Regions from separate parts of the Acinetobacter sp. WU_MDCI_Abxc222 genome, predicted to be linked through region 1. Evidence: predicted binding sites of a transcription regulator. Region 1 holds the regulator's gene; each other region holds the start of a gene.
The links. Region 1 encodes PhoB, which activates phosphate uptake and scavenging genes when phosphate is short. Its sites were predicted from a motif close to TGTCATNAANCTGTCATAA; they were not measured.
Positions count from the first base shown of each region.

Region 2: a site for PhoB is predicted at 1,364-1,382, ahead of KTJ10_RS00900 (porin). Genes of this name have one in related genera too.
Region 3: a site for PhoB is predicted at 1,160-1,178, ahead of KTJ10_RS09935 (inorganic phosphate transporter). Genes of this name have one in related genera too.
Region 4: a site for PhoB is predicted at 935-953, ahead of KTJ10_RS05735 (NAD(+) kinase). Genes of this name have one in related genera too.

Region 1 covers NZ_JAHPVG010000006.1:92,930-95,141, forward strand. The annotation lists gene phoR (phosphate regulon sensor histidine kinase PhoR) at 1-640, opposite strand, end outside; gene phoB (phosphate regulon transcriptional regulator PhoB) at 650-1,360, opposite strand; gene KTJ10_RS10990 (TetR/AcrR family transcriptional regulator) at 1,615-2,212, opposite strand, start outside.
Region 2 covers NZ_JAHPVG010000001.1:187,178-189,389, reverse strand. The annotation lists gene KTJ10_RS00900 (porin) at 103-1,221, opposite strand; gene KTJ10_RS00895 (HIT family protein) at 1,477-1,890, opposite strand; gene KTJ10_RS00890 (YARHG domain-containing protein) at 1,908-2,177, opposite strand.
Region 3 covers NZ_JAHPVG010000005.1:139,914-142,125, forward strand. The annotation lists gene KTJ10_RS09935 (inorganic phosphate transporter) at 1-1,113, opposite strand, end outside; gene metH (methionine synthase) at 1,578-2,212, shown strand, end outside.
Region 4 covers NZ_JAHPVG010000002.1:377,723-379,934, forward strand. The annotation lists gene mrcB (penicillin-binding protein 1B) at 1-888, opposite strand, end outside; gene KTJ10_RS05735 (NAD(+) kinase) at 1,074-1,982, shown strand; gene KTJ10_RS05740 (YeaC family protein) at 1,979-2,212, shown strand, end outside.

The DNA.
Region 1 (2,212 bases):
CGTAAGCCACCAATAAACGACTTTCTCCACCAAATCGAGTGAGCTTAACCTGTACATAACGGTCATCATCAAAATTTGAGTGAAGCTTAATCCCATCGGGTGCCTGATCAATATTGTTAAAATATTCAATAAAGGTCGGCTGACGTAAAATCGTTAAGAGGTTTCGGCCACGGTCAAGTGGACTAATCCCTAATAAACGTTCAGCAGCAGGGTTCCACCATTCGATTTGATGTTGGTCATCAATTAGAACTACGGCCTCAGCAAGGGCAACTAAGGAAGATTGCGCTCGGTCAATTAAACCGACCATTTCGGCCTGAACAATTCGTTCCTGACGCTGAGCACGGTAAACATTAAATAATAATGCACCCCAAATCCCGTTAAGATTTGGAGGCACATCATAAGGTTTATTGGCAATCCAGTCATTGACCAGATATAAAGAACGCAACTGGAGTGTAAAAAACACCACAAAGGCGATAAAAATACAGCTCCAGAAATACCCAAGGCCTAAACCGACTAAACCGGCAATAATTAGAAAAAATAATAAGAGCCGTAAATCTTGTTTGGCAAACGTCCATAAACTACTGTAGCGGGAAAGTTTTTGTTCACGTACCTGTTCGGGGACGGGGTAGGGTTCATACATAAATCTTGGTTAACCTGCGGCTAAATCTGCACGTGTTGAGAAACGGTAGCCAGTTCCACGCACAGTCTGAACAAATCGGTCTACACCAAAAGGTTCTAAAACTTTACGCAAACGGCGAATGTGCACATCGATAGTGCGGTCTTCGATATATACATTACCGCCCCACACCTGATCGAGCAACTGGGCACGTGTATATGCACGCTCTGGATGGGTCATAAAAAATGCAAGTAAGCGATATTCAGTTGGGCCCATATCTAAAATGCTGTTGCCAAAGCTAACACGCTGGCTTACAGGATCAAGAATTAAGCCATTGGCATCAATGGTTTTTTCACCACTTAATGCATTAGCACGACGCAGAACTGCCTTAATACGTGAAACCAGTTCACGTGTTGAAAAAGGCTTAGTCATGTAGTCATCTGCACCTGCGTCAAGACCTTGTACTTTGTGGTCTTCTTCTCCGCGAGCAGTCAACATAATGACCGGAATTTCTGCTAGGTTTTCATCTCGTTTTAAGCGGCGACATAAATCGACACCACTTACGCCTCCAGGTAACATCCAATCAAGCAAGATAAGCGCCGGACGTTGGTCGACGATAATTTGATGAGCTTGTTTGGCATCTTCTGCCTGTAAACACTGAAAGCCTGCCATGTCCAAAGACGTATGGATCATTTCGCGAATAGGAAGCTCATCATCGACAATTAAAATATAGTCATCTTTCACAGCGCAATATCCTATAGATTTAACGGTGAACCGTTTTGTAGTTATGACAGGCTTATTACAAAGATTAATTATGACAATTTCATTGCAGAAAAGTCTATAAAATTAAATTTAGCAATAATTTGTGACAAAACTAAGGCAAAGCTATGACCAAATTGTGACATGAAGAATTTAATTTTCTTAAAATTATTCAATAGCTTATAACTTTAATCACTTAACTCGTTTTGCACATTTATGGCTGTCAAAAAACTTTAATATTATTTTGAAACTTGCGCTAATAAAGATAAGAAAACGATACGGCATGCGGTTAAAACCTGCTCAAGCGACTGTTCAAACCCTCCCATGACCCATCGAATCGCAATTTGAGTGACATATCCATTTAAGCCAGTTGCGATTAAAGAGAGCTCATTTTCATGGTGTTGAATTTGCGGCATGGTCAGCATAACAAAGGCTTGAATCATGCGATCAAATTGCGCAAGTGTTTCTTGAATGGTGGCCTGATTATGTAACTCTTGTACCAAAACGGCATCGACATAGATAATACGAGCTAATCTTGGGTCGTCTTTTAAGGTCGTCAGCAGTGCTCTTAAACCAGCATCCACCATTTTTTCTGGATCGGGTGCAGCTTTAATCACGGCTTGCATCAGATTTTGCTGTAATTCTTCAATCATTTTTAAAAAGATGGTTTGGAATAAATCTTCACTTTTCTTAAATGATTCATAAAAATAACGTTCTGTGAGTTTTGCCTCTTGGCAAACATCTTTTACCGTCACTGAAAAAAAACCGAGCGTTCCGTAGGTCGCAATACCTGCTTCAATCAGTTTTTCACGGCGTGCCTCTTTACGTTCAGATAGA
Region 2 (2,212 bases), on a different contig from region 1:
AAGTAAAAAAAGCCGATATAAAAATATCGGCTTTTTAAAACTGAATAATAAAATAAAAGGGCGTTAGCCCTTTTATTTTAGATTTGAATCAAACTTAACTCATTAGAAGTTATATTCGATACCAGTACCTACAACAGTTTGTTTGTCGTCTTCTTTAATCCAGTCGCGTTTTTGTTGAGCAACGATACCGTAGAAGCGAGCTTGTTTGTTGATTTGGTAATCAAGACCTAAACCGTATAAGTCAATTTTACGATCTTGTTTACCGCTTACTTGTGTTTCAGCAGAAGCATATTCTGCTTTCACTTTAAGTTTAGTGTTTGGAATTTTATAAGCAGCTGTTACTGCATATGCTTCTTCTTCTAAACCTTTGTAGTTTGTATAGGTATCTGTAGTTTTATCAACGCCATCTACACGCGTAGTTTTTGACGTTTTATAAGCAGTCAAGTCATCAGTAGGTTCAGCATGTTGCCATAAAGCGCCAATTACAAAACCTGATTTAGCAATGTCATAAGAACCAGTTACACGGTAAGCATCTGTATAGACATCTTTCAGACCGTAAGCAGCATATTTACCTTTAATACCAAAGTCACCAGCTGCAGCAATTGCTAAACCAAGGTCTTTGTTTTCGTAGCCAAGCGCAGTTGACACAGAGTCAAAGCTATCGTTTTTGCTGTCTTTACCAGTTTCACCTTGTTTATTATCAGAGGTGCTTTCACCAGTTTGAGCCATGATATTGAATGTTAAACCTGCTAATAACTTAGGGTCTAATTCAAAACCGATCACGTTGTCTAAACGGTTTTCACCGTACATGATATTAGTAATATCTAAACGTGTATCGTCATTAAAGATGTCTTGGTTACCACCAGCAGCAGTTTTGAAGTAAGAATCATACTTACCTACTTTTAATGTACCAACACCTTCAGTTTTTAAACCGATAAAACGGTTACGAGCACTAAGGTCAGTATCAGAACCTGAACCATCAGTAGAAATTGCCCATTCAGCTAAATAAACAGCAGATAATTTGTCAGTTAATTTCTCTTCGCCTTTTACCCCAATACGAGAAGAGTTTGAGTTAATTTCGGTAACGTCACTTTTTCCATCGAAATTTTTATTATCAACTTGGTTAATAGAAACATTTAGTTTGCCATACAAAGTTGGCGCTGCTTGCACCGCGTTTATGCTCAAAGTTGCAACTGCGGCAGCGAGTAGCAATTTCTTCATTGAGATTTCTCCAAAAGTATTTAAAAATGGCGTATGCCTAGCTAACTATTTATTTTGTAGTTGACTGATGTACAAAAAGTTACAAAAGCTCACCAACTTGCTATGCAGTATCGACAAATTTTGTGACAGAGAAGTGAAGAATAAATGACAGTTTTATGACGTTTAAAATTTAGTAATAAATTAGTTTCTTTGCATTTTTTATAGTTTTTAGACGAAAAAAAGCGGAGTCTAAACTCCGCTTTAACCATTTAAAAATCAAAGAGCTGCTTTAATTTTTTCAGCTAATTCTTTAATTTTTTCTTGATCTCCTAATTCAACAGCATGGCGTCCAAGATGATGCACATTTGTTGGAATTAGGTGAAAATGAACATGTGGAACAGTTTGTCCTGCTGCTGCTCCAGAAAGTTGCATCAATACAATACCTTCCAAATTGAGCGCTTTTTCCATTGCCTTAGCAATTTTCTGAACAATTTGTATGGTATATGCAGCTGCTTCAGCAGGTAAGTCTAGCAGTGTTACAGCAGGCGTTTTTGGAATAACTAATGTATGACCATCGGCTTGAGGCATAATATCCATAAAAGCTAGAACTTGATCATCTTCATATACTTTTATCGCTGGAAGTTCTCCACGTAAAATTTTTGCGAAGATATTTTGATCATCATATGCCATGTATTATTCCTTTAAAATCATTTACATTTCAATTCTTTTTGACGTTCTTTAATAGCGTCTAGACGTTGTTGCTCTTTGTCAGAAAACTTTGGTTTTGTCGTATGACAGTTTTCATTACCATATTTTTCTTTTGCATCAGGATCTTTAAAACAAAAGCCTTTTGATGCATAAATCAAATTGTAATCGTCTTGCAATTTCTGACATTCTTGCTCAGGTGTTGCAGCTTGTACACCTACACTAGCAATGCTTACCATGCCAGTAAAGACTGCAACCATAAATTTATTCATGAGCTTTTCCTCAGTTAAAGGTATGAACCTGTACT
Region 3 (2,212 bases), on a different contig from region 1:
TTTTAAGTTGTTATAGCTAGAAACTCGCTCACCCAAGTGGTCAGTCATACTTGCCAATGCAGGCACGACTTCTGGAGTTTGCTGTTTAGTTTGAATATATTTAGTCAGAATAACACGTGCTTTTTCATCAGTTAATTCTGGCTGATTTTGCTTCAACAATACGGCAGTTTGAGAAGAAAGCTGATGGAATGATTGAACTTGTTGTGTATCAAGATTTTTATTTAATGAATAAGCCAATGGTACCAGACCAACCAAAATCAGCATGATGAGTCCCATACCCTTTTGACCGTCATTAGAACCATGTGCAAAACTTACACCTGTACAGGTAAAGATCAAAATTGCACGAATGATTGCTGGTGGTGGTTTATTACCTTCCGGTGGTTGGAATAATTCTACTTGGCGTTTAAAAATAGTTTTAACCAACAAGAATACAATCGCTGCAAAAGCGAAACCAATTAAAGGTGAAAATAATAATGCCTTACCGACTTTAATCACCTGATCCATATCAACACCACTGGTCGTTACGCCAGTCGATGCACTCAATAGATGGTTCATAATGCCCACACCCAAGATTGAACCAATCAAAGTATGAGAGCTAGACGCAGGAATTCCTAAGAACCATGTACCAAGATTCCAAAGAATTGCAGCGAGCAACAATGCAAAAACCATTGCGAAACCTGCACCGCTACCCATATTCATGATCAGTTCAACAGGCAGCAATGCAATAATGCCGTAAGCGACTGCGCCGCTTGCAACCATTACCCCAAGGAAATTACAAAAACCAGCCCACATGACTGCAACTGGTGCTGGTAAAGCATTGGTGTAAATCACTGTTGCCACTGCATTTGCAGTATCGTGGAAGCCATTTACAAACTCAAAGCCTAAAGCAATCAAGAGTGCAGTTGATAAAAGAATAACTGAATAAAGACTCAAAGGTGGTACATGCGCTAAATCCGCACTCACCTGAAATCCAATATAAATAAGTGTTGCAACAATAATCGTCAGAAACACCGGCATAAAAAATTTAGGTGTCGGGACATGTACATTCGTCGATTTGACTTGCAGGTTTGCCGCAAGTTTTGAATCCGAAACAGGGGGTAGATTAGAATTCATGCAGACGGTAAGAGGATAAAAAAATCCTCTGTATTCTTAAATTAAATTATGACAATTATATGACAAAGCGGCGCCTGATGAAGTCAATTTTTCACATTTTGACCTCATTTGATGCACCTTTCCTCTATGATTTTTATTTTTTTATTTAAATACAATAATTTACATAAATCCCCACCCATCTATTTTATGACGATTTTTGAAGCAAAAATATCTAAAAAATTACCTGAACGACTACTTTTTAAACACCACAACTGTCATAAAACCGGATATTGGAGATGAAATATTTCAATATCATGATCATTTTATGAATATTTGATGAAAAAACAGTCTTCATTTGTCATAAAAGCCGTTTTTTAATGAATCTATTACAGTGAATGATGGATCGTTATAGGTCATCAATTGCGCAACTATTCTGTTACAATAGCGCCGCATTTTTAAATTCATATAAAAGATCGGGGTTTTCTATGTCTACGCTTGCCACCCTAAAAGCGCTTCTTGCTAAACGCATTCTGATTATTGATGGTGCAATGGGAACTATGATCCAGCGCCATAAATTGGAAGAAGCTGACTACCGTGGTGAGCGTTTTGCCGATTGGGCACATGACTTAAAAGGTAACAATGACCTTCTAGTTCTGACACAACCTCAAATCATTCAAGGTATTCATGAAGCTTATCTTGATGCTGGTGCAGACATTATTGAAACCAACAGCTTTAACGGCACACGTGTTTCTATGTCGGATTACCACATGGAAGATCTTGTTCCAGAGATTAACCGTGAAGCAGCACGTTTGGCCAAAGCAGCGTGTGAGAAGTATTCGACTCCAGATAAACCGCGTTTTGTTGCAGGCGTGCTTGGGCCAACATCACGTACTTGTTCAATTTCACCTAATGTAAATGACCCTGCCTTTCGTAACATTACCTTTGATGAGCTAAAAGAAAACTATATTGAAGCGACTCATGCGCTGATTGAAGGCGGTGCAGATATCATTTTGATTGAAACCGTATTTGACACATTAAACTGTAAAGCTGCGATTTTTGCGGTTAAAGAAGTCTTTAAACAAATTGGTCGCGAATTACCAATTATGATTTCAGGGACCAT
Region 4 (2,212 bases), on a different contig from region 1:
TAAACCAACTAAATAAGCTTGCTGTGCAACGCTAAGCTCACGTAAAGGTAAACCAAAATAAAATTGAGAAGCCAAACCATAGCCATTAATTGAGTAGTTACCATTTTGGCCTAGATTTACTTCATTTAAGTAGGCTTCTAAAATCTCATCTTTGCTGTAATGCAGTTCAATGAGTAAAGCCATTAATGCTTCATTAACTTTACGTTTGAGTGTACGTTCAGGTGTGAGGTAGAAGTTTTTAACTAATTGCTGAGTCAGGGTTGAACCACCTTGACGTTTACCACCTGTGATATTACTCACTAATGCACGGGCAGTACCACGAATTGAAATACCGTGATGATGATAGAAATTACGGTCTTCTGTTGAAATTAAAGCTTCAATAAGTGGTTTAGGGACATTATTCAGTTTAATGAGAACACGGTCTTCATTATGTTGAGGGTAGATCCCGCCAATCAGAAGTGGCTCTAGTCGTGCAACACCAGTTGAAGAAGGTTTTGTACTTCGAACTTCAGCAACCTGATCATTTGCAAAACTTAACTCTAGTACTTGTTCGGGTTCAACACTGTCACCGTAATCAAAACCACGTGTATGGATATACATGTTGCTACCCTGAGTAACATAGGTTCCAGACTTGTCATAATTACTTGAAGTTTTGTAACCCAAGAGTTTTAATTCTTGAGTGAAATTTGCTTGGGTAATAGGCGCGTTATTATAAATTTCCAAAGGTCGTGCAAACACTTTGGCGGGAATATCCCACCGTTGTCCTTCAAATTTTTCACGGATAATATTATCTAAACGAATCAGATAGATACTAAGAGCAATAAAAGCACCAATGACCAAAATGGAAAAAATTAGTGCAAAGAAACCGATACCACGTTCAAACTTCATAAAAATGAGATAAAACCCTAACAATGCCTGTAATGATGCGATAGCTTGTCATCAATTTGCAATGATAAAACTGTGAATAATTGGAAAACTTAGATTGAATTTTACAGCATCTTGTTGTTATGTTTTTTTAAATTAATCAGGTTAATGTTATTATAGCCAAGTATCGCAGCGGAGCTTACTCATTCGTGCAAATTTCACATAAGTCCTTCAGAAACGTCGGGTTAATCGGTCGACCAGATAAATCATCAGTAGTAGAAACACTATGTTTAATTCATGATCATTTGTTGAACCTAGGCTTAAACCCCATTTTTGATCAGGAAACTGCTGAATTAGTGCCTTATGATCATGCACAAATAGTAAGTCGTCATTTATTGGGTGAAGTTGCTGATTTAGTCATAGTTGTTGGAGGTGACGGTTCTTTACTTCACGCTGCTAGAGCTTTAGTTCGCTACAATACGCCTGTTATTGGCATCAACCGTGGGCGGTTAGGTTTTTTAACTGATATCAAACCTTCAGAAGCCATTTTCAAACTTGACCAAGTACTTCAAGGGCATTTCCAGCTTGACCGTCGTTTCTTGCTTGAAATGGAAGTACGAACAAATGGTGAAGTCATTTATGACGCTATTGCCTTAAATGATGTGGTTTTGCACTCGGGTAAATCGGTACACATGATTGACTTCGAGCTTAATATTGATGGTCAATATGTTTACCGCCAACATAGTGATGGTTTAATTGTTTCGACTCCAACCGGATCAACGGCTTATGCATTGTCAGGTGGTGGCCCAATTTTACATCCAAGTATGGATGCTATTGCATTAGTTCCAATGCATCCCCATACATTGTCATCACGTCCCATCGTAGTCGGTGGTCAAAGCGAAATTAAAATTGTTATTCGCGAAAATCGGGTGTTACCAATGGTGAGTGCAGATGGACAACATAGTGTCTCGCTCAATGTTGGAGACAGTTTACACATCCGTAAACACCCATTTAAACTAAGTTTATTGCATCCACCAGGTTATGATTTCTATATGGCCTGCCGTACCAAACTTGGTTGGAACCAAGATTTTGAATCTTTTCAAAGAGATGAATCATGAATATTGAACAAATGCTATCTGTTTTAAACCCTGAAATTGTGGAGCGGTTAAAAACAGCAGTAGAAATTGGTAAATGGCCAAACGGCGTTGTTTTAACTAAAGAGCAACGTGAGACTTGTATGCAAGCTGTAATCGCTTGGGAGTTAAAGAACTTACCAGAAGATCAGCGTAGCGGTTATATTGACCGTGGTACAAAAGAAGAAGGTGAAGAGTGTGATGATGATCATCAC